Regions from separate parts of the Lonsdalea quercina genome, predicted to be linked through region 3. Evidence: riboswitches for the same ligand, from Rfam matches in the RefSeq annotation. Region 3 holds a riboswitch; each other region holds the start of a gene.
The links. A riboswitch is a leader RNA that binds a small molecule or an ion and turns the genes downstream of it on or off. The one in region 3 is predicted to bind thiamine pyrophosphate.
Positions count from the first base shown of each region.

Region 1 (8,119 bases), on a different contig from region 3:
TGGGAGCCTATAACAACCCGATCAGATTCAGCTATCTGCGCGACAAGATGTATGCCATGTTCCCCCGCTTAAAAGAGCGTCGCGCGCAGCTGGCGGGCACGATGAGCGGCGGCGAACAGCAAATGCTGGCGATTGCACGGGCGCTGATGAGCGAACCGGCGTTACTGATGCTGGACGAGCCAAGTCTGGGACTGGCGCCGAAGGTGGTGGGCGAGCTGTTCAACATCATCCGCCAACTGCGCGAGGAGAAGATTACGATCCTCCTGGTCGAGCAGAATGCGACGGCGGCGTTGAAAATCGCCGACCGGGCCTACGTGCTGGAAAACGGCAAGATCGTCCTGCAAGGGCCTGCGCAGGCGATCCTGGCGAATCCGGAGGTGAAGGCGATGTACCTCGGCGGTTGAGGTTTGCGGGAGAGTTGCCATCGCCGATCCTCTGTCGCGGGGGGGCTTCCTGCGTCAGGGGCCTGCACGATGGGTTCATCCAGCAAGCTGCCGAGCCGGCGGCGAGCGAGGGGCTGCCGTCCGGCGGTTTTCTGCTATTATCCCGAAGTCCTGATTTTTAGCGCAGATAAGTAGGGATTTATGCAAGCCTGGCTTGAGCACTTGGTTACTCAATCGTTAGCCTATTCACTGCTGGCCGTTTTGCTGGTGGCTTTTCTTGAGTCGCTGGCGTTGGTGGGGTTGCTGCTACCGGGCACCATAATGATGGCGTCGCTGGGCACGTTGATTGGCAGCGGACACCTGGGACTGTATCCGGCCTGGGGGGTTGGCATTATCGGCTGCCTGCTGGGGGATTGGATCTCCTATTACGTCGGCTGGCGCTTCAAGGATCGGCTGCATGGCTGGTCGTTCGTCAAGAAGCACAGCGCCTACCTCTATCGCGTCGAAAAAATGCTGCATCAGCATCATCTCGCGACCATTCTGGTCGGGCGCTTTATCGGCCCGACACGGCCGCTGATCCCTATGGTCGCGGGGATGCTGGAACTGCCCCCGAAACGATTCTTGGTACCGAACATCATCGGCTGCCTGACCTGGCCGCCGGTGTATCTGATGCCGGGAATTTTGGCGGGGGTGGCGATTGATATTCCCCACGCGGCGGACAGCGGCAGCTTCCGCTGGCTGTTGCTGATCGCCGCGGTGCTGACCTGGTCCGCTGGTTGGCTGCTGTGGCGCGCGTGGCGTACTCGCCGAGCGCCGTCTGAAGGATGGCTGACGCCAGCGCGTTTACGCTGGCTGGCGCCGATAGCCACGGTTGCTGCGGTGATCAGCCTGGTGCTGCTGTGGCGGCACCCGCTGATGTCGGTCTACCTGCACCTGCTGCTGCAAATTTTTCGCGGCTGATTAGCGGTAAAACTCAGCCACCTGCTCGAAAATGCGGGTGTCGTCGCCGTGGCGGCGCACCTGCAGCACATCTTCCAGTTTTTCTACCTGACTGATCATCTGCGCCAGACGATCGTCGTCGTTCACCAGCAGCCAAATGCGGCTTTGTTCACCGCCTGGCAGCGGCATACACATGATGCCTTCCACGTTGAACGCCCGGCGGGCGAACAGCCCGCAGACATGCGACATGACGCCGGGATGGTTGCGTACGGACAGCTCAAGCGTGACCTGGGGTGAAGAGGATGCGGTTTGCATAGCATTAATCTCCAATCATCTCAATATTGGCGGCGCCCGGCGGCACCATCGGATAGACTTTTTCGTTCACATCGATCAGCGCGTGAATCAGCGCCGGACCCGGCTGGTTCAGGATGTCGCGCAGAGCGGCTTGTGGATCTTCCGCCGCGTTCAAATCACAGGTCGCCAGTCCGAAACCGGCGGCAATCGCCAGGAAATTGGCCTGATAGCTGTAGTCGGACGCCACGTAACGCTGTTCGTAAAACAGATCCTGCTGCTGGTGGACCATGCCCAGCGCCTGATTGTTCATCAGTACGATTTTGACGTTAAGGCGTTGTTCGGCCAGCGTCGCCAGTTCCTGAATATTCATCATCAGGCTACCGTCGCCGGAGAAGCACACCACCGTGCGATTGGGTTCCGCCAGCGCGGCGCCGATCGCAGCCGGTACGCCAAATCCCATCGTTCCTAAACCGCCAGACGTCAGCCACTGGCGCGTGCGGCGCAGCGGGTAGGACTGGGCTACCCACATCTGATGCTGACCGACGTCGGTGGAGATAATGGCGCTGTCGTCCAGCGATTCGGCGACGGCATGGACCAGTCCGTAGTGGCTCAACGGATCGTCCTGTTGCAGAGTGGCGGGGAACGCCTGCTGTAATTCATTCACCTGCTGTCGCCATTCGGCGCGCGTCTGCGGCGCGATCAGCGGCAGCAGCTGCGTCAGTCCTTTTGCAACATCGGCATGCAGCGCCACGTGCGGCTGGCGGATTTTGCCCAGCTCGGCGGCGTCGATATCCATGTGAATAATGCTGGCGTTCGGGCAGAACTGCTCGGCTTTGCCAATGGCGCGATCGTCGAAGCGTGCGCCCAACACGATCAACAGATCGGACTGTTGCAGGATCATGTTGGTGGATCGTGCGCCGTGCATTCCCAGCATGCCCAGCGACAGCGGATGATCGGCAGGCATGGCGCCGAGCGCCATCAATGTCATGGTAGTGGGAATACCGGCGGACTCCGCCAGTTGGATCGCCTGCCGGTGGGCGCCGGCGCTGACGATCCCGCCACCGAGATACAGCACGGGACGGCTGGCTGCGTTGATCATCGCCGCCGCCTGCTCAAGGGCCTGCGGTTCGGCGGCGACCGGCGCGTCATTCGGCGCAGGCGCAGGCAGGGCGTCCAGATCAATGGTGGCGGTCTGTACATCTTTCGGCACGTCGATCCATACCGGGCCGGGGCGGCCGGACTGCGCGATGCGGAAGGCCTCGTTCATCACGTGGGCCAGCTCGTTGATGTTTCGCACCAGATAGTTGTGTTTGGTGACGGGGATGGAGATGCCGTAGGTGTCCACTTCCTGAAAGGCATCGCTGCCGATCATATTGGAGGAGACCTGAGCGGTAATGCAGACCAGCGGAATGGAATCGAGTTTCGCATCGGCAATCGCGGTCAGCAGGTTGGTCGCGCCGGGGCCGCTGGAGGCCATGCAGACCGCCGCTTTGCCGCTGGCTCGCGCCATGCCCTGAGCGATGAAGCCCGCGCCTTGCTCGTGTCGCGCCAGTACGTGGCGAATGGTTCGGCTTTGTCCCAGCGCATCGTACAACGGCAGGGCGGCCCCGCCGGGAATGCCCGTGACGGTCGTGATGCCTTGCTGCTCCAGCATGTGGACGATCAGCTCAGCTCCGGTATAACGCATAGTCATATCCTTTATCAGAGCCGGTGCAGTTTGGGAGCGGGGATAGAAAGGACAAACCCCGCTCGGCTGGCGCCGGCGGGGTTTGAGAATCTCTTCTGGATTCGGACCCGTTACGGCGCGTTGCCGACCACGACGACGACCACTAGGCGCACGACGACAACCGCATCGACGAGTGCGGTGTTGGAGAGTGCTAGCGTGGAGGACGTGTGTTTCACGGAGAATCCTGTCGTTGGTTTTTTTTAAACCATGTGTATGGACAGGCCAATAGCACATGGGCTGTGGCAGACAATAACCCACAACCGTGAAAAGGTCAAAACCTGTTCGCTATCCGTTTTTATTTTGTTCAGCGGGGACGATCCCAAGGATCTGAGCGGCGGCGACGCGCCCTTGTTGCAGGTCGCAGGTTGAGCCGTCGTAAGCCACGTGGCCGTCGACCACCAACGCGGTGCGATCGGCGATACGGGCGGCGTCCTCAAGGTGGTGCGAGACCATCAGCAGGGTCAGCTGGCGGTCGCGGCATACGTCGTCGACCAGCGTCAGCATCTCTGCGCGCAACGCCGGGTCTAGCGCGGAGAACGGTTCGTCCAGCAGCAAAATCGGCTGCTGACGCAATAGGCAACGCGCCAGCGCCGCCCGCTGCCGCTGGCCGCCAGACACCTGCGACGGCAGCCGATCCAACAGCGCGGTCAGCCCGACGCGTTCAGCGATGTGATTCAACGCCACGCGTTGCGGCTGTGTCAGCTTTAGACCGGGATGCAGTCCCAGCGCGATATTCTGCGACAGCGTCAGGTGGGGGAAGAGATTATTTTCCTGGAACAGAATCGACACCGGCCTTTTCGCCGGTGGCGTCCGGCGGTGATCCGCGCCGTTCAGCATAAGGCGGCCGCCGTCCGCAGGAAGAAAACCGGCGATCAAGCTGAGCAGGGAGCTTTTGCCTGCGCCGCTGGGACCGAGCACGGCAACGCGTTCACCGGCTTCCACGCGCAGATCAAACCGCATCGGCTGGTGCTGGTAGAGATAAGTCAGTTTATCGAGAACGATCATAATCGCCTGCCCGTTTTTCAATCAGGGTGAACAGAACAAAACATAGCAGCAGCAAAAGCAGAGCGGTCACGGCGCCGTCGGCGCTGCGGTAAGCGCCGATTTGCTGGTACAGATAAAACGGCAACGTTCGGAACTGCTCATTGCCGAACAGCGCGATGATGCCGAAATCGCCAAGCGAGAGAATCGAGGCGAACGCCAGCGCTTGGGCGATGGGCGCTCGCAGCGCTCGTAGTTCGATGGTTTGCAGTCGCCGCCAGCCGCGGATATCCAACGACTGACACAGCAGGTTGTAGCGTTCGGCGATGTCATACATCGGATTTTCCAGCACTTTGAGCGCGTAGGGGATCGCCATCAGCGCGTTCGTCGCCGCCACCAGCCACAGGGGCGACGTCGGCAGCCCGATGGTGCCGTTCAGCAGCAGGAAAAATCCGCTCGCCAGTACGATACCGGGCATCGCCAGAATCAGCATGCCGCTGAGATCCAACAGCTGGGCGGAAAGCGGGCGGCGACGCAATTTGAGTTCCCGGCTGCTCCACAGCAGCATTAGCGTGAGCAGCACGCACAGCAGGCCGGAGATGATCGCGACCTTCAGCGAGGTCCACAGCGCATCCCACAGTGCGGGGTGACGCAACACGACGGGCAGGGAGGTGTTCAGTCCATCCGCCACCACGGCCAGCAGCGGCGGCAGCAGCAGCATCAGCGCGGCCACGATCAACAGCGCGTCCGTTATGCGATTAAACCGGGTGTCCTGAGGATTGCGCCAGCGCGTCTGCTGGCTGTATCCGACCGGCAGCAGTTTGGCCAGCCGCTGGCTGAGCAGAACCAGACCGAGGCAGCATCCCATCTGGATTAGCGCCAACAGCGAGGCGCGCGCCGGATCGTAGTCAAAGCTTAGTGCCTGATAAATTGCCAGCTCAATGGTGGTGGCTTTGGGGCCGCCGCCCAGCGAGAGCACGACGGCGAAACTGGCGAAACAGAGCATAAAGATCAGCGCGGCCGCAGGCAGGAGCTGTCGGCGCAGCCACGGCCACTCGACGATGCGAAAGTGCTGCCATTCACTCATCCCGAGCTGCGCGGCCATCTGCCGCTGTTCGGTAGCGATGCCTTCCAGCGCCTGCAACATCAGACGTGTGGCTAGCGGCAGATTGAAGAAAACGTGCGCCAGCAGTATGCCGCCAAGTCCATAGGGCGAAAATGAGTAGGGTAGGCCGAACGCCGCCGTCAACTGCGAGAGCCAGCCGTGCCGACCGTAGACGCTCAGCAGGCCGAACACGGTCACCAGCACCGGCAGCACCAGCGTCATGGCGTACAGTCTAAGCAGCCAGCGATGCCCCGGAAAACGGCGGCGATACAGCGCGCGCGCCAGAAAAATCGCCGGGATGGTCGACAGCAGCGTCGAGAGCGACGCCTGCCAAAATGTGAAGCGAACGACGTGCCAAAGGTAGTCGTCCTGCCACAGCGCGCGCCACGGATTCTGAGGCGCCTGAAGCCACAGCGCGCCGAAAGCCAGCGCCGCGACCACGACCAGCAGCAGGGCGGCGATGGCGCCGGGCCAGAGCCAGCCGGGGATTAGCGGCTGACGGCGCGTTGCCATGCCTGGATCCAGTCGTTACGCTGCGCGGCGACCTGTTGCGACGTATACGACAACGTCGTCGCGGGTTTGTCCAGACGCTGGAAGCCCGCGGGCAGCGGCATGTCGATGACCGGATACATCCAATTGGTGGTCGGGATGAGCTGCTGGAAGGCTGGGCTGACCATGAACGTCAGGAAGCGCTCGGCCAGCTGCGGCTGTTGGCTGCTTGCCAGACGGCCGGCGACCTCCACCTGGAGATAGTGTCCCTCGCTGAAGGGCGCCGCGGCATAGTTGTCTTTCTTCTCTTCGATGATGTGATAGGCGGGCGAGGTGGTGTAGCTCAGCACCAGATCGGCTTCGCCCTTCAGGAACAGACCATAGGCTTCGCTCCAGCCTTTGGTGACGGTGACCGTTTTCGTAGCCAGCTTCTGCCAGGCTTGCGGGGCGCTGTCGCCATAGACTTTTTGCATCCACAGCAGCAGGCCCAGGCCCGGCGTGCTGGTACGCGGATCCTGATAAATGACTTTCCACGGCTCTGGGCTGTCGACCAGCTCATGCAGGCTGCGAGGCGGGTTTTTCAGTTTGTCGCGATCGTAGATGAAGGCGAAGTAGCCGTAGTCGTAGGGTACAAAGGTATCATTGTGCCAGCCGTCCGGCAGCGAGAGCGCGTCGGTATCGACCGTCCGTTTGCTGAACAGGCCGGTATGTTCAGCCGCCTCTAGCAGGTTGTTGTCCAGACCCAGCACAATATCGGCCTGCGTGCGCTTTCCTTCCATCCGCAGGCGGTTGAGCAGCGCCACGCCGTCGGCCAGCGCCACGAATTTCAGTTCGCAGTCGCACTCTTTCTCGAATGCGGTTTTCACGCCGGGACCGGGTCCCCATTCCGAGGTAAAGGAGTCGTAGGTATACACGGTCAGCGTAGGCTTCGCCAACGCCGGAGCAGAGAGAATCAACAGGCAGGACAGTAATTTTTTTAACACTTTGCACTCCTGAAATAAGGGTGGCAAAGGTCTTTGAGCAAGCGGCAAAGCACTCCCAAATCCCTTCGCCGGTATTAACCGGATCAGGTTCGACGGGTATTTTCTCAGCGTAAAGCGGACGGTATGACGGCACCGGACTTTATCGCACCCCGTTGAGAACTCAGGCATTGTAGAGACTTCATGCCCGGAGTCAAAGCGCGCGTCAGTTTTCCGGCGGCGCGAACCAGGCGGATTTGAAATCAAACCACCCCAGCGTATTCATACGAATGCCGCGCATGCTGCGTTGCCCTTGCAATTGGAGCCAGTGGTGAAAAAGCGGATGGATCTGCTGCTGAGTTATGAGCGATTGGCTCCAGTCCGCCAGCGACCAACCGCCCTGACGCCACTGGCTGGCGTCTTCGGTGAGATCCCGATCCAGACAGTGCTGCATCAGCGGCAGTTCGTAGAGCAGGGCGAACAAGGAGAACTCGAGCGGCAGATAGAAATTGGCGCTGCCGAGCCAGATGTCGCTCGCCTCGGCGCCCTGATACCACTCAGCATAGTCGATACGGCGGACCGACAACGTGACGCCGTGAGCCGACAGCAGCCGACGAATGATGTCGCTGATGTCCTGATACTCGGCGTGCTCATGATAAAAAGTGAGGGTCAGGTGCGAGAGGTCTTCAGGTTTGTCCAGCGTCAGGCGGGGCTGGGCGTGGTGCCAGCGCGGCAGCAGGCCGTAGGCCGGGGACCAGTTGCACTGGTAAGTTTCGTCGGCGAGTCCGAGCAGGGCGACCGGACTCAGTACCTGACATAGCCAGTCCCTGACCTCCCGGCGCGAGGTCAGCGGCGAACGTCGGTCGAACAGCAGGAAGTAGCAGCCTTCCTCCAGCCGGTTCTCCAATTCGTTGTTCGGCGAGTTATCGTTTTGTAGTTGAAGGGAACAGGAGGGGGTATCCGGCGCGTCCGGCAATACCCAGATGCTGACCTCGTCGATCAGCGCACGATAGCCAAAGTAGTCGTCGAAGGCGTTGATTTTCAGCTGCGTATTACTGTTGCGCAGAACGGCGTAAGGGCCGGTGCCCACCGGGTGGCGGGTGAAGTCGGGGAGCGTTTTCCACTCCTGCGGCAAAATCATCGCGGACACGCTGCCGAGCAGCCAGGGAAACCAGACATCCGGCGTCGCCAGGCGCACGTCCAGCACGGACGGGATGGGCGATTCGACGGCACAGATATGTGA
Region 1 covers NZ_FNQS01000004.1:186,288-194,406, reverse strand. Annotated here, with positions in the region: gene BLU64_RS07750 (ABC transporter ATP-binding protein) at 1-404, shown strand, start outside; gene BLU64_RS07745 (DedA family protein) at 585-1,343, shown strand; gene ilvN (acetolactate synthase small subunit) at 1,344-1,637, opposite strand; gene ilvB (acetolactate synthase large subunit) at 1,642-3,303, opposite strand; gene thiQ (thiamine ABC transporter ATP-binding protein ThiQ) at 3,628-4,347, opposite strand; gene thiP (thiamine/thiamine pyrophosphate ABC transporter permease ThiP) at 4,331-5,941, opposite strand; gene thiB (thiamine ABC transporter substrate binding subunit) at 5,917-6,900, opposite strand; TPP riboswitch at 6,943-7,062, opposite strand; gene sgrR (HTH-type transcriptional regulator SgrR) at 7,103-8,119, opposite strand, start outside.
Region 1: another riboswitch for thiamine pyrophosphate. It lies ahead of thiB (thiamine ABC transporter substrate binding subunit); the one in region 3 lies ahead of thiM (hydroxyethylthiazole kinase).

Region 2 (8,119 bases), on a different contig from region 3:
GATGGGCGGCGAAGACCGCTTCCTCCGCCGTTTTGGCGCCTGAGGTATTCGGCAACAGCTGTACCCCCAGGCGCTGTAGCGGCGCCAGAAGAGCATCGCTGCCGCCGGAAAGGCTGACGCGTTTCATCGCCAACGTGACCAGTTGGGAGCCTGCCGCCTGTAACGCCGCGCTCATGATCGCTGCGCTGGCGAACTTACCGGTGCCTGCCAGCAGCCGGGATGTGAATGGGGTATCTGCAATGGTGAGCATTTATCCTCCTGCTATCGCCTGAAAAAGCAAAATGTCGTCCCCGTCCTGCACCTGACACGCGCGCCAGTCGGGACGAGGGACGACGATCTGGTTGATCGCCAGCGCGGTGCCCGGCTGCAGACGATCCAACCGTTGCAGCAGTTGTTCCACGCTGATCGGTTCGTCCAGCGTGATGGCTTCCTCGTTGATACGAATCTTCATACGGCGCTCCCACAGACCGGGCAGCTCGTGGCAGGGGTGAGGCGCAAGGTATTCCACTGCTGCTGGCGGGCATCGAACAGCCTGAGCTTGCCGTCCAGGGTCGAGGTCAGTCCGCACAGCAGTTTGATGGCCTCCAGCGCTTGCAGCGTACCCATGACTCCAACGACCGGCCCCAGCACGCCGGCGGTGCGGCAGTTGCGTACAGGTTCGGTCGCGTCAGGATAAAGGCAGGCGTAGCAGCCGTGAAGGTAGGGGGGCGTCAGCACCAGCAGCTGGCCGCCGAAGCCGACGGCGCTGGCGCTCACTAACGGCTTTTCGGCCCGTACGCAGGCGGCGTTGACAGCATGGCGCGTCGCCATGTTGTCGCTACAGTCCAGCACCAGATCGACACGGCTGACCGCTTTAGCCAGCGTCTCACCTTCTAGTCGTGTCTGTAACGTCTCGATCGCAATGTCCGGGTTCAGCGCCAACAGCTGGCGCCGGGCCAGCATCGCTTTGGGCTGCGCGATATCCTCAGTGCGATAGAGCACCTGGCGTTGCAGGTTGGAGAGATGCAGCGTGTCGTGATCCGCCAGCAGCAGCCTGCCGACGCCTGCCGCCGCCAGGTAGAGCGCACAGGGCGCGCCCAGACCGCCGAGACCGACCAATAACACCGTGGCGTCAGCCAGCCGCAGCTGACCCTCAGGGCCGATATCTTCCAGCAACAGCTGGCGGCTGTAGCGCATAAATTCCCGATCGTGCAGCATGTTACGCCTCCCGTTTTTCGATCAGGCGCAGCAAGGTCGCGGTCGCTTGTCGCCAGTCCGCCGCCTGAGTGATGGCGCTCACGACGGCGATGCTGCCGACGCCGGTGGCCAGCACCGACGGCACCCTTTCGATGCTGATGCCGCCAATAGCGACCGTGGGAAAACGACCCGCCAGTTCGCTGATGTGGCGCGCCAGTTCGGCCAGTCCCTGCGGCGCTGACGGCATCTCTTTGGTCTGGGTAGGGAAAATATGCCCCAGTGCGATATAGGAGGGCGCGATGGTCACCGCGCGCGCCAGCTCCTTATCGTCATGGGTTGAGACACCCAGGCGCAGTCCGGCGCGGCGGATGGCACTCAGATCGGCGGTATCCAGATCCTCCTGACCGAGATGGACGCCGTAGGCCTGGTGCTTGATGGCCAGTTGCCAGTCATCGTTAATAAACAGGCGGGCCTGATAGCGGCGGGCAAGGGCGATCGATTGAATCACCGCCGGCTCAACGTGATCGTTCGGCTGGTTTTTGATCCGCAGTTGCAGCGTCTTCACTCCCACTCGGAGCTGTCGTTCGATCCACTGCACGCTGTCCACGACAGGGTATAGCCCCAATCGTGATCCCACCGTTGGAAATGAAAGCAGGGGGGCGTTCATCAGGCATCCTCCTGTGGGACATACAGCTCGCTACCGCGAGAGCGGAACTCGGCCGACATCTGCGCCATGCCGACTTCAATCGGCTGCGCCTCCGCCTGCTGTTGCGCGGCATAGTCCCGAACCTCCTGAGAGATTTTCATGGAGCAAAATTTCGGGCCGCACATAGAGCAGAAGTGAGCTACCTTGCCGGATTCCTGCGGCAGCGTTTCATCGTGGTAGGCTCGCGCCGTCTCCGGGTCCAACGCCAGATTGAATTGGTCTTCCCAGCGAAATTCGAAGCGGGCTTTCGACATCGCGTTGTCGCGGATCTGCGCCCCCGGATGTCCTTTCGCCAGATCCGCTGCGTGCGCGGCGATCTTGTACGCGATCAGTCCCTGTTTCACATCCTCTTTGTTCGGCAGCCCAAGGTGCTCTTTCGGCGTCACATAACACAACATCGCGCAGCCGAACCAGCCGATCATGGCGGCGCCGATACCGGAGGTGAAGTGGTCATACCCCGGCGCGATATCCGTAGTCAGCGGGCCAAGGGTATAAAAAGGCGCTTCGTGGCAGTGCTCCAGCTCTTCGGTCATATTGCGGCGGATCATCTGCATCGGCACATGACCGGGGCCTTCAATCATGACCTGGACGTCGTACTCCCAGGCGATATGGGTCAGCTCGCCAAGGGTATGCAGCTCGGCGAACTGCGCCTCGTCGTTGGCGTCCTGAATCGATCCGGGCCGCAGGCCGTCGCCCAGCGAAAGGGCGATATCGTACGCGCTGCATATTTCACATATCTCGCGGAAGTGCTCGTACAGGAAGCTCTCTTGGTGATGCGACAGGCACCACTTTGCCATGATGGACCCGCCGCGCGAGACAATGCCAGTCAGGCGCTTGGCGGTCATTGGTACATAGCGCAATAGCACGCCGGCGTGGATGGTGAAGTAGTCAACGCCCTGTTCGGCCTGTTCCAACAGGGTGTCGCGGTACATCTCCCAGGTCAGGTTTTCCGCGACGCCATTGACCTTCTCCAGCGCCTGGTAAATCGGCACCGTACCGATAGGCACCGGGCTATTGCGCAGGATCCACTCGCGCGTTTCATGGATGTAGCGGCCGGTGGAGAGGTCCATTACGGTGTCGGCCCCCCAGCGGGTGGACCAAACCAGCTTTTCCACCTCTTCTTCGATAGAAGAGGTGACCGCGGAATTGCCGATATTGGCGTTCACTTTCACCAGGAAGTTGCGGCCGATAATCATCGGCTCGGATTCAGGATGGTTAATGTTGGCGGGGATAATCGCCCGTCCGGCGGCGACCTCCTGACGGACGAATTCGGGCGTGATGGTCAGCGGCAGATGGGCGCCAAAACTCTGGCCGGGATGTTGTTGGCGCAGCGTCGTGCTGTGAATGCGCTCGCGCCCCATGTTCTCGCGCAGGGCGATAAACTCCATCTCCGGCGTGATGATACCCAGGCGGGCGTAGTGTAACTGGGTGACGCGCTGGCCGGTTCTCGCTCGGCGCGGCTGAGGCAGATGTTCAAAACGCAAGTGGTCCAGACCGGCATCGGCCAGGCGCTGCTGGGTAAATCCGGAGCTGAGCTGAGATAATCGTTCGGTATCGCCGCGCTCTTCAATCCAGGCGGTTCTCAGGCAAGCCAGTCCACAGCGCACATCGGGGACGGCTTCGGGATCGCCATAAGGTCCGGCGGTGTCGTAGACCGGTATCGGCTCATTAGGTTCGTAGCGAGGCGTTTCCCGGCTTCCCCCGAGCAGCGTGGGACTGAGTTGGATTTCCCGCAGCGGGACGCGAATATCCGGCCGTGAGCCGGTCAGGTAAATTCGCCGTGATTGTGGAAAAGACGTTCCTCGCACCTCGTCGATAAAACGTTGGGCGGAGGCGCGTTGTTCGCGGCGTCCTGAAGGTTTTTTTTCTGTAGACATAGCAAATTCCTGTTTGGCTGGAAGGAAACATTGCTTGTCTGGAGTTCGGATGGAGTAATGGAGAAGTCTCTTTTCCCTGGGTGATAATGAATCTGTCTGGGAAAAGGATGATGTTTACTCTTGTTCCCTTCGCAGGTTTTAACCTGATCAGGTTCCGCGGATCCCGAATTAACGGTCTCAGCCCGCACGCGTTACCGCGACGCTGGGCACTCCGACAAGATAACGCCCGATGGGTTGGGCGAGGTCAATCGCCTACACTTTATGCTGGCAATGCGTCACTGTCAAAGGCGGGGACCGATGATGGATGGAGTCACCGCGCATGACTTTGACAGGGCATTAAGCGTTGGGACGATAGACGCTGCCTGTTACTGACAGTGGCCTTATTTTTCGCGAAATATGCGATAAATCATCCTTCTTGCGGGCACTGTCACCGAAATACATGATTGCGGATCGAAGGCGGCGAGGAGAGAGAGAACGACGGAACGAGTTTCTATGGCGTGGTATTGTGCTAACGCGTAGAGCGTCTGATTTATATGCATTAATGTTGTCTATATCTACACATCATAGCCATAGACTCGGTGACAGAGGGCGAAAGAAAAGATGGAAGTAACGTTAACAGGTGAAGAGCTTGGCTGGTGGGTTGTCAGCGAGAACAATCAGATTTGGCTGCCTCAAGGGAGATTACCGCAAGGGTCTTCCCGCCAATGGGGACTGAAAACGCGTCCGGCACGCCGAATTGGCGAGTGGCAGGGCGAGCCTGTCTGGCTAGTGCGCCAGACAATGGCCGAAGAGATGGGATCGCTGCGGCAGCTGCTGGACGTGGAGGGCGGGCTGTTTCAGTTGGCCGGCCGGGGAGTTCAACTGGCCGAGTTTTATCGCGCCCACCGTTTCTGCGGCTACTGTGGTCATGAGATGCACCATAGCAAAACCGAGCTGGCCTGCCTGTGCGGCCACTGCCGGGAGCGTTACTATCCGCAGATCGCGCCCTGCGTCATCGTGGCGATCCGCCGCGGCAGCGAAATTTTGCTGGCGCAGCATGTCCGTCACCGGGGCAATATGTACACCGCGCTGGCCGGGTTCGTCGAGCTGGGTGAAACGCTTGAACAGGCCGTAGCCCGAGAAGTCATGGAAGAGAGCAATATTCGCATTAAAAACCTCCAATATGTGAGTTCTCAGCCCTGGCCGTTCCCCCATTCTTTGATGATGGCCTATATTGCGGAGTATGCCGACGGCGAACTGCGTCACGATCCCTCCGAGCTCCGCGATGCTGCCTGGTTTCGTTACGACAAACTGCCAATCCTGCCGCCCGCGGGAACCGTGGCGCGCCGCTTGATAGAAGATACGGTGGTGATGTGTCGTGAGGCAGACGGCTAATCCGTCTGCGTCATGCGTGTAGCCTGAGAGGAATCAACCCGCTACACTGCCGCCTGAATTACCCAGACCCAGCGACCTGCGCGCCTGCCGTTCAGGCGCCAAAAGGAAAAGATCATGACCGACCTTAAAAACGATCGCTATTTACGCGCTCTGTTACGTCAGCCCGTTGACGTCACGCCTGTTTGGATGATGCGTCAGGCTGGTCGTTATCTGCCGGAATATAAAGCGACGCGCGCGGAGGCCGGAGATTTTATGTCGTTGTGCAAGAATGCCGAGCTGGCCTGCGAAGTGACGCTGCAGCCGCTGCGCCGCTATGCGCTGGATGCGGCCATTCTGTTCTCCGATATTCTGACGATCCCCGATGCGATGGGATTGGGACTCTATTTCGAAGCGGGCGAAGGCCCCCGTTTCAGTCAACCGCTGAGAAGCCATGCCGACGTTGCGGCACTGCCCATTCCCGACCCCGAACAGGAACTGGGCTATGTGATGAACGCCGTACGCACCATCCGCCGTAATCTGGCAGGCGAAGTACCGCTGATCGGTTTTTCCGGCAGCCCGTGGACGCTGGCGACCTATATGGTTGAAGGCGGCAGCAGCAAGGCGTTTACCGTGATCAAGAAAATGCTGTTCGCCGAACCCCGTACGCTGCATCTGTTGTTGGACAAGCTGGCGGACAGCGTCACGCTTTACCTGAACGCACAGATCAAAGCTGGCGCTCAGGCGGTCATGATTTTTGATACCTGGGGAGGCGCGCTGAGCGGGCGGGATTATCGCGAATTCTCGCTGCATTACATGCACAAGATCGTCGATGGCCTGCTGCGCGAGCATGAGGGCCGCCGTGTACCGGTGACGCTGTTCACGAAAGGCGGCGGGCAGTGGCTGGAAGCGATGGTGGAAACAGGCTGCGACGCGTTGGGTCTGGACTGGACAACGGATATCGCCGACGCCCGTCGTCGTGTAGGCGATAAGGTTGCGCTGCAGGGCAATATGGACCCGTCCATGCTTTATGCTCCCCCTGTGCGCATCGAACAGGAAGTCGCCGCCATTCTGGACGATTTTGGTCCGGGCAACGGCCACGTTTTTAACCTCGGTCACGGCATCCACCAGGATGTTCCGCCAGAACACGCCGGTGCGTTTGTTGACGCGGTACATCGCTTGTCCCGGCCTTATCACCAGGAGAAGGCATGATCGACACTCAGTCTCTTCGGGCTGAGCAGTTAATCAAGGCGGCTCAGGTCGTTCGTCATGACGCGTTCCCGTTCGATCAGCCGGCGTTTATTGCCGGTGCGGACGTCGGGTTTGAGCAGGAGGGCACGGTGACCCGGGCGGCAATTGCCGTATTGGCGTATCCTTCGCTGGCGCTGGTAGAGTACCAAATAGCGCGTATCCCGACGACGATGCCATACATTCCGGGGCTGCTCTCCTTCCGCGAGGCGCCCGCGCTGATGGCCGCGTGGGAAGCACTACGTCACCAGCCGGACCTGCTGTTTGTGGACGGTCACGGCATTTCCCATCCTCGTCGTCTGGGGGTTGCCAGCCATTTCGGGCTGATGGTTGACGTGCCCACCATCGGCGTCGCTAAACGACGTCTGTGTGGTCACTTTGCTCCGCTGGACGACGAGGTCGGCAGTCAGCAGCCGCTATTGGACAAAGGCGAACAGGTGGGTTGGGTATGGCGCAGTAAATTACGCTGCAATCCGCTGTTCGTTTCAACCGGGCATCGGGTCGGTTTGGAAACGGCGTTGTTGTGGGTGAAATGTTGCATGCGGGGCTACCGGTTGCCTGAGCCTACACGCTGGGCCGACGCGGCTGCGTCAAACCGGATCGCATTTCAGCGCTGGCAACATCAGCAAACACTATAGATAATCGCGCCAGCGTTTTTTAGGAATACAGGAATAGGGCCGCTGGCCGTTTTTGGCTACACTGCGGTCCGTCACGTTAGAGATAAAACATGTTACGTAACCCCATTCATTTGCGTCTGGAGAAACTGGAAAGCTGGCAGCATGTCACTTTCATGGCGAGCCTCTGTGAACGCATGTATCCGAACTATCATGAGTTCTGCCGCCAGACGGAATTTGGCGATGCGCAGGTCTACCGTCGTATCCTCGATCTGATTTGGGAAACACTGGTGGTCAAAGATGCTAAGGTTAACTTTGATCTTCAGTTGGAAAAGCTGGAGGATGCGGTTCCATCCGCTGACGACTATGATCTTTACGGGGTCTATCCAGCGATTGATGCCTGTATCGCTTTGGGGGAGTTAATTCACTCTCGCCTGAGTGGTGAAACGCTATCGCATGCTATCGTGATTAGTGAAACCTCCATTAGGACGGTAGCCATGCTTGAGATGACTCAGGCTGGCAGAGAAATGACGGATGAGGAACTCAACGTCATCCCTGCCATTGAAGAGGAATGGGATCTCCAGTGGGAGATCTTCCGCCTGTTGGCGGCCTGTGAAGAGCGTGATATCGAGCTGATCAAAGGCCTTCGCGCGGACCTGCGCGAGGCGGGAAGCAGCAATATTGGGATAAATTTATATCAATAACCGGTAAAACGTGATTTAAGGTCTTAAATGGCCGCTCTAAGGGCTTCACACCGCACCCTGTCTGGTCTACATTTGGGGGGCGTAAAAAAAGTGGCTGTCGGTGCGTATATGCAGGAGAGTGCTTTAATGGCATTTCCGTCGCACTCGATGCTTAGCAAGCGATAAACACACTGTAAGGATAACTTATGAATAAGACTCAACTGATTGATGTAATTGCTGACAAGGCTGACCTTTCCAAGACCCAGGCTAAAGCTGCATTGGAAGCTACTCTGGCGGCAATTACTGAGTCTCTGAAAGAAGGTGATGCAGTACAATTAGTTGGTTTTGGTACTTTCAAAGTCAATCATCGTAATGAGCGCACTGGCCGCAACCCGCAGACGGGTAAAGAAATCAAAATCGCAGCTGCCAACGTGCCTGCATTTGTTTCCGGTAAAGCACTGAAAG
Region 2 covers NZ_FNQS01000017.1:17,676-25,794, forward strand. Annotated here, with positions in the region: gene BLU64_RS16325 (thiazole synthase) at 1-250, opposite strand, end outside; gene thiS (sulfur carrier protein ThiS) at 251-451, opposite strand; gene BLU64_RS16335 (HesA/MoeB/ThiF family protein) at 448-1,197, opposite strand; gene thiE (thiamine phosphate synthase) at 1,199-1,843, opposite strand; gene thiC (phosphomethylpyrimidine synthase ThiC) at 1,843-3,759, opposite strand; TPP riboswitch at 3,867-3,983, opposite strand; gene nudC (NAD(+) diphosphatase) at 4,360-5,133, shown strand; gene hemE (uroporphyrinogen decarboxylase) at 5,248-6,321, shown strand; gene nfi (deoxyribonuclease V) at 6,318-6,995, shown strand; gene BLU64_RS16365 (YjaG family protein) at 7,085-7,675, shown strand; gene hupA (nucleoid-associated protein HU-alpha) at 7,861-8,119, shown strand, end outside.
Region 2: another riboswitch for thiamine pyrophosphate. It lies ahead of thiC (phosphomethylpyrimidine synthase ThiC); the one in region 3 lies ahead of thiM (hydroxyethylthiazole kinase).

Region 3 (8,119 bases):
TCAAACGTTTCGACCGCTGGGTTGACGGTAAAATCAAAAGCGGCTTCGAAATGCTGGTCAACAACTTCTCTGCCGGGATTATCGGGATGCTGCTGGCGGGGCTGGCCTTTATGGCCATTGGACCGCTGGTCTCATCGTTGTCCAAGGTGCTGGCGACCGGGGTAAACCTGCTGGTGCAGGACAACCTGCTACCGCTGACCTCCATTTTTGTGGAACCGGCGAAAGTGCTGTTCCTCAACAACGCCATCAACCATGGGATTTTCTCCCCGCTGGGGATCCAGCAGGCGACGGAAACCGGCAAGTCGGTGGTCTTCCTGATCGAAGCCAACCCCGGCCCGGGACTCGGCCTGCTGCTGGCCTACATGTTCTTCGGCAAGGGCAGTGCGAAACAGTCCGCGCCGGGCGCCGCCATCATCCATTTCTTCGGCGGTATCCACGAAATTTATTTTCCGTACGTCCTGATGAATCCACGCCTGATGCTGGCGGTGATCCTCGGCGGTATGACAGGCGTCTTTACGCTGACGCTGTTCAACGCGGGGCTGGTCTCTCCGGCGTCTCCGGGGTCGATCTTCGCGGTATTGCTGATGACGCCGAAGTCGTCGCTGATCGGCGTGGTGCTCTCTATCCTGATGTCGGGTTTGGTCTCTTTCCTGGTCTCTGCGGTGATGTTGAAACGCGTGCCGGTGGGGGATGAAGAAGACAACGGTCTGGCGGACGCGACCCGTCGCATGCAGAGCTTGAAACAGAAAGCGAAAGGCGGCAACGCGCCGGGCGCGGCTCAGCCACAGCCGGTGATGCGCGCTACGCTGGATGCTTCGCAGGATCTGAGTTTGGTGCGGAAGATCATTGTGGCCTGTGATGCCGGTATGGGGTCGAGCGCGATGGGCGCGGGCGTGCTGCGCAAGAAGATAAAGGATGCTGGACTGACGCATATCTCGGTCACGAATATGGCGATCAACAGCCTGCCGGAAGAGGTCGATCTGGTCATTACCCACCAGGATCTTACCGAACGAGCGTTGCAGCACGCGCCGCACGCGATCCACCTTTCTCTGAGTAACTTCCTCGACAGCGGCTTGTACAACGAGCTGACGACCCGGCTGCTGGCGGCGTACCGTCCGGTAGCGGCGAACGATAACCGACTGATTAATCAAACCATTGTCGCGGCCAATGATGACTGGTTCGATCCGGCCGAACACGAAGCCAATCTGTTCGAACTGGGTGAGAACAACATCTTCCTCAATCTACAGGCCGACAGTAAAGAGCAGGCCATCCGCTTTGCGGGCGAACAGCTGGTCGCGGGCGGATACGTGGAGCCGGCCTACGTCGAGGCCATGCTGGAGCGCGAAGCCATGACCTCCACCTATCTGGGGGAATCCATCGCCGTTCCGCACGGCACGGTTGAAGCCAAAGATCGCGTCCTGCGCACCGGCGTCGTGATTTGCCAATATCCGCAAGGCGTCAGATTCGGCTCCGAGCCGGACGACGTCGCGCGGTTGGTGATTGGGATCGCCGCCCGTAATAACGAACATGTTCAGGTGATTGCGCGTCTGACGAATGCCCTGAATGACGACGGCATCATCGAGCGGCTGGTGGAAACCCGCAGCGTGCAAGAGATGCTGGTGCTGCTCTCCGGCGAACGCGTGGCGTGAAGCCTATCGGACCGGCGTTTGACCGGTCCGTACGTGCAGCTCAACGATTTTGACAAGATATCGAGGTCGACAATGAAAGCGATTCATTTCGGTGCAGGCAATATTGGTCGTGGCTTCATCGGCAAATTATTGGCGGACGCCAAGTCCGAACTTATTTTTGCCGACGTCAATCAGCCGCTGGTGGATCAACTGGCTCATCAGCAGCACTATGAGGTTCATGTTGTTGGAGAAGCGTCGCATGTTGAACGAGTTAACCGCGTCAGCGCGGTGCATAGCGCCAGCCCCGACGCCATCAATGAGATCGCCCGCGCGGATATCATCACCACCGCCGTCGGGCCGCAGGTCCTGAGTAAAATTGCGGGAACGTTGGCGCAGGGATTGATAGCGCGGCATGAGCGCGGCAACCGGCAGCCTCTAAATATCATCGCCTGCGAAAATATGGTGCGCGGCACCAGCCAGCTTCGTCAGCATGTTATGGCGGCACTGCCCGACGCGTTGCATGCATGGGTCGACGAGCATGTGGGATTTGTGGATTCGGCCGTGGACCGCATTGTGCCGCCCAGCGCAGCGGCGAACGACGATTCGCTGGAGGTGACGGTCGAAACGTTCAGCGAATGGATCGTCGACAGCACGCAGTTCAAGGGCGAGCTGCCGGTCATCGCCGGGATGGAACCCACCGCCAACCTGATGGCCTATGTCGAGCGCAAGTTGTTTACGCTCAATACCGGCCACGCCATAACCGCGTATCTTGGGTGTCTGGCGGGCTACCGGACGATCCGCGAAGCCATACTCGATGATGCGGTGCGCGCGGTGGTAAAAGGCGCAATGCAGGAAAGCGGCGCGGTGCTGATTCAACGCTACGGCTTCGATCCGGCGCAGCATGCGGCATACATCGACAAGATCCTCAGTCGTTTCGAAAATCCGTATCTGCACGACGATGTCGAACGCGTGGGCCGACAGCCGCTGCGCAAATTGGGCGACGGCGACCGGTTAATCAGGCCGTTGCGCGGTACGCTGGAATACGGCCTGCCGCACCGTAATCTGCTGATCGGCATCGCCGCGGCGCTGAAATACCGTAGCGATGAGGATGAGCAGGCGCGTGAAATGGCGGCGCTGATTGATGCGCACGGCGTCGAAAATGCGCTGATCCAGATTACCGGACTGGAAGATCGTCCCGAGGTTGTCACGCAGGTGGCAACGTTATATCACTCTCTGTAACGCAAGGTGAAAAACGATACTGATGCCAGAACAGCGTTATTCTCCCGCAGGTAAACGTCGGGTGGCGGCTTCCGAGCCGCGCCCGACGCAGAAAAACGTGCCGCAGCCCAAGACGGGGATGGAAGACGAGCAGGCGTTCGAAAGTCACATTCTGGAACGCCTGAACGCCAGACCGACCGTCTCGGGGTTTATCCAGGCGGCGGTCGAACTTCTGGCCGATGCGATTGACCATCTGGTCCTGCAGGCGTTCCGCAAGGATGATTATGCCGTCAAATATGCCGTGGAGCCGCTGCTGGAGGGCAGCGGCCCGCTGTCTGCGCTGCCGGTTCGCCTTAAACTGATCTATGCGCTGGGCGTGATCAGCCGAGACGAGTACGAAGACGTTGAACTGCTGTTGGCGTTAAACAATGAACTGGAGCATGGCGGACAGCGTTACCGGTTTACCGATGATGAAATTCTGGGGCCGGTCAGCATGTTGCACGGTATGACGCCGCTGCCGCCTCAGTTCAACTCGCATTTGCCGGAAGATGGGGTGGACACCTCGCTGCTGGAGATGCAAAAACAGCGCTATCAGCAGCGTATCCAGTCCTCGCTGGTGTTGTGCATAACGGATCTGGTCTCGCGCCTGTACCACAAGACCGCGTTCTGATCGGCATTATGCCTGTAATATGACGGGCAAAGCGCTCGACGCCGTGGGGGTCGTACGGCGTCGGCCGTTTATTCACTAGACAATCAAGGCGTATCCCTATGCGCTCTTGTTTCTTGTTTCTTGTTTCTTGTTTCTTGTTTCTTGTTTCTTGTTTCTTGTTTCTCGCTGTAATTCCTGGCTTTTCCCTTCTGAACTCCTCTTCATACCTTGTTTCGCCCGTTATCGTCGATGCGCGATGGTTGGCGGCCGTTGACCTTTGCGCCGTCAGGCCGAATAATCATGAACGTTGACTCGGGGTGCCCTTCCACGTGAAGGCTGAGAAAGACCCGTACCACCTGATCTGGATAATGCCAGCGTAGGGAAGTCACGGAGTCTCACCGGCTCCCGCCTTCTTGATCGCCGGTTGGGAGACTTATGAATACTCGACCTGTGCCGTTTCCGTCCGCGCTTGCGGCGGATTCTCTGAAACTCTTTCACCGCCGCCCCCCTTTAATTCACTGTCTGACCAATGATGTCGTGCAAAGCTTTACCGCGAATGTGCTGCTGGCGCTGGGCGCGTCGCCCGCGATGGTGGTGGAGCGCAGCGAAGCCGCGCAGTTCAGCGCGTTAGCGGATGCGCTGCTGATTAATATCGGTACGCTGGAGCCGGTCCGGGCCGAAGCCATGCGATCTGCGGTGGCGAACGCCAATCGGGCCGAACGCCCTTGGGTGCTGGACCCGGTCGCTGTCGGCGCGCTGACGTTTCGCAGCGACTTCGCCCGTGAACTGCTGGCGCTGCGGCCTGCCGCCGTACGCGGTAACGCTTCAGAGATCCTGGCGCTGTCCGGCGCCGCTTCGCAGGGCCGGGGGGTAGATAGCGGCAACACCTCGCTGGCCGCGCTGCCTGCGGCGCGGGAGCTTGCCCGACGCTGGTCCGTTTGCGTGGCCGTGACCGGCGAGGTGGACTACGTCACCGACGGCGAGCGTGACTGGGCGGTGGCGGGCGGGCACCCGCTGATGACCCGCGTCGTCGGGACCGGCTGCGCGTTGTCGGCGGTGGTGGCGGGGTTTTGCGCGTTGCCGGGCGATCGCCTGCAACATATCGCCGCCGCCTGCGCGGTGATGTCTGAATGCGGGCAACGTGCCGCCAACGGCGCGGGCGGTCCCGGCAGTTTTATCCCGCGGTTTCTGGATCAGTTGTTTATGGCAATGGAGGCGACCGCGAAATGAAGCGTATCAACGCATTGACGATTGCGGGCACCGATCCAAGCGGCGGCGCGGGCATCCAGGCCGACCTGAAAACCTTCTCGGCATTGGAAGCCTACGGCACCAGCGTGATCACGGCGCTGGTGGCGCAAAATACCTGTGGCGTGCAGTCGGTCTACCGTATCGAACCCGCCTTCGTGGCCGCGCAGCTTGACTCGGTGCTCGGCGATGTGCGGATTGATAGCGCCAAGATCGGCATGCTGGCCGAGGCCGATATCGTCGAGGCCGTCGCCGAACGTCTGCGCCGTTATCCGGTACGCTTCGTCGTGCTCGACACGGTGATGCTGGCGAAAAGCGGCGATCCGTTGCTGCAACCGTCGGCGGTACAGTCGCTGCGTCAGCAACTGCTGCCGCAGGTCTCCATCATCACGCCGAATTTGCCGGAAGCGGCCGCGCTGCTGGCGTGCCCGATCGCCGAGAACGAAAACGAGATGCGGGAGCAGGGCGAAGCGCTGCTCGCGTTGGGCTGTCAGGCGGTGCTGATGAAAGGCGGCCATCTTTCCGATCGCGAAAGTCCGGACTGGCTGTTCACCGTTGGGGCATCACCGTTGCGTTTTTCGGCGCAGAGAGTCAATACCCGCCATACTCATGGTACGGGCTGCACGCTGTCGGCGGCGTTGGCGGCATTGCGTCCCCGTTGTGACGACTGGTCGGCCTGTGTGGCCGCCGCCAAAGCCTATCTGCAAGGGGCCTTACAACAGGCGAATACGCTGGAAGTCGGTCAGGGCATCGGGCCGGTGCATCATTTCCACCGCTGGTGGTGATGCCTATCTCTGCGGAAAATGAAATTTACATGGACAGTCTCAGGGGCTACCGGTAATTTTGTGACCGGTGTCAGGTTTTTCCGGCCGATTCACGACGTTCGCAGGGACGTCGCACACAGCAATAGCAGTTCGCCGCCGGCGTAGATGCAGAAAAATGAAGGATGGTTAGGAGTCATGTACATGGCAGGTTCAACGCGTTCGATCATGATCGCCAAAGGGTTACAAACAATACTTAACATAGGTTTATTGGCTCTCGCTATTATTCTGGTGGTGTTTTTGGGCAAAGAGACGCTGCACCTGGCGAAGGCATTGATGGTGAGCAGTGAGAAGGATTCCACCTATCTGTTGATTGAAAGTCTGGTCGTGTATTTTCTGTATTTCGAATTTATTGCGCTAATCGTGAAGTATTTTGAGACGGGCTATCATTTTCCGCTGCGTTACTTCGTCTATATCGGGATCACCGCCATCGTGCGGCTGATTATCGTCGACCACAAAAATCCCACCTATACCTTGATCTACGCGGGCGCGATATTGATTCTGGTGGTGACCTTGTATCTGGCAAACAGCCAGCGGCTAAGACGCGAATAGCGATGTCCCGACCCCGGTCGTTTACTCGCTCAGCAGCGGGCAAGGGCTGGGGAAGCGGCAGCGCAGCGCCGCTGGCACCACCTCGATACGGAAGTGTTTGTCGGTCAGCGGCTCGCCATCGAGGTTGAACGTCATCTCGTTCGGCGCGCTAATGTCCAGCCACGGCAGTGCGGTCGTGATCACGTTGGGATTTTCACCGCCGGACATCAGCGCCTGCATCATATTCGGCAGCAGCTCTTTCGCAGACAGCACGCGCAGCTGCAACAGCCCGTCATTCAGTACCGCATCCGGGCACAGTTGCTGTCCGCCTCCCGCCTGACGACCGTTGCCGATGGCGATGACCAGCGTATCGCCCTCCCAGTCAAAATCCGGACCTTTAACCTGACAGCGTTCGGCCTTCAGCGTGTCGATGCGCAGCAGCGCGTTCAGCACATAGGCCGCGCCGCCCAGCGCAGATTTCATGGCCGCCGGCGTTTCGGTGGTGATACGGGTGGCGAAACCGCCCGTCGCCATATTGATAAAGTAGTGTCGGTCGTTGACCCGAGCCAAATCGATTGCGGTCGCGCGGCCTAAAATCGCCAGCCGCAGCGCCTGATGCAGGTCGGTCGGAATCCGGCAACTGGTAGCGAGATCGTTGGCCGTGCCCAGCGGCACAATCCCCAGACAGGGGCGATGTTCCGCTTCCTGATGCGCCAGCGCCACGGCGATTTCGTTGATGGTGCCGTCGCCGCCTGCGGCGATCACATTGTCCGCTTCCATCGCTATCGCTTCACGGACATAGCGCAACGCGTCGCCGTGTTCCCAGGTGACGCGCACGTGCAGAGGATAACCTTCTTCACGCAGGACTGTCACCGCCTGACGCAGTTCGTCGTTTTGGCTGCTTTTGCCGTTCAAAATGATGATGGATTGAGGTTTTTGCGCCATGACGACGTACTCCCTGAAAAGACCTTGATGAAACCGAAAATGAGGCGAAGCATGCAGATCGCCTCCGAAAATAGTGTAGTCAGCGTAGCAGAAAAGCGTGACGCGCGGACAATGGATACGTGGCGGGGTGATCAGGAAAAGAAAAAGCCAGCTCAAGGGAGATTGAGCTGGCGAAAGAGGTGGTTCCTGGTAGTGTTACTACGCTTATTTTTCGTTCTGTGTTTTCTCAGCGGTTGAATAATAACCGACCGCGTCCGCCATTGATGTGATCCATTTCTAAAAAACGTCAGAACAGCGTTCTGCTCTGACTGTCGGCACATTATTTGGCGTGAGGATGACGGGTGTTGGTCCCCGGCAGATTACGCAGCAGCAACGCGTATTCCAGCGAAATGTCTTCCGGGACCGGCAGGTAGACGATATGGCCGTTGCCCGGCGCGACGTCGGTATCCTGACCTTTAGCGTTCTGCATCCCTTCAATCGTGAACTGCACGTTGCCGCCCGGCGTCATCATTTCTACGCTATCGCCGCAGGAAAACTTGTTTTTCACCGCGACTTCCGCCAGACCGTTACGCCGTTCGCCGGTGAACTCGCCGACAAACTGCTGGCGGTCGGACACCGAATAACCGTAGTCGTAGTTCTGGTAGTCTTCGTGGACGTGACGGCGCAGGAAACCTTCGGTATAGCCGCGATGAGCCAGCCCTTCCAGCGTCTGCAACAGCGATGGGTCAAAAGGTTTTCCCGCCACGGCGTCGTCGATGGCGCGACGGTACACCTGCGCGGTGCGTGCGCAGTAGTAGAAGGATTTGGTACGACCTTCGATTTTCAGCGAGTGCACCTGCATTTGCGTCAGGCGTTCAACGTGTTGGATCGCCCGTAGATCGCGGGAGTTCATGATATAAGTGCCGTGTTCATCTTCGAACGCGCTCATATATTCGCCGGGGCGCTGGCTCTCTTCCAGCATAAAGACCTTGTCGGTCGGCTCGCCGATGCCCAGCGTGGGTTCGACGTTAGCGACCTGAATCGGTTCATGCATGTGGACAATGTTGCCCACCTCGTCTTCTTTACCTTCCTGCACTTTGTAT
Region 3 covers NZ_FNQS01000003.1:366,614-374,732, reverse strand. Annotated here, with positions in the region: gene BLU64_RS06885 (PTS mannitol transporter subunit IICBA) at 1-1,649, shown strand, start outside; gene BLU64_RS06880 (mannitol-1-phosphate 5-dehydrogenase) at 1,722-2,867, shown strand; gene BLU64_RS06875 (MltR family transcriptional regulator) at 2,986-3,516, shown strand; TPP riboswitch at 3,799-3,895, shown strand; gene thiM (hydroxyethylthiazole kinase) at 3,931-4,725, shown strand; gene thiD (bifunctional hydroxymethylpyrimidine kinase/phosphomethylpyrimidine kinase) at 4,722-5,525, shown strand; gene psiE (phosphate-starvation-inducible protein PsiE) at 5,706-6,113, shown strand; gene yegS (lipid kinase YegS) at 6,135-7,037, opposite strand; gene trhP (prephenate-dependent tRNA uridine(34) hydroxylase TrhP) at 7,357-8,119, opposite strand, start outside.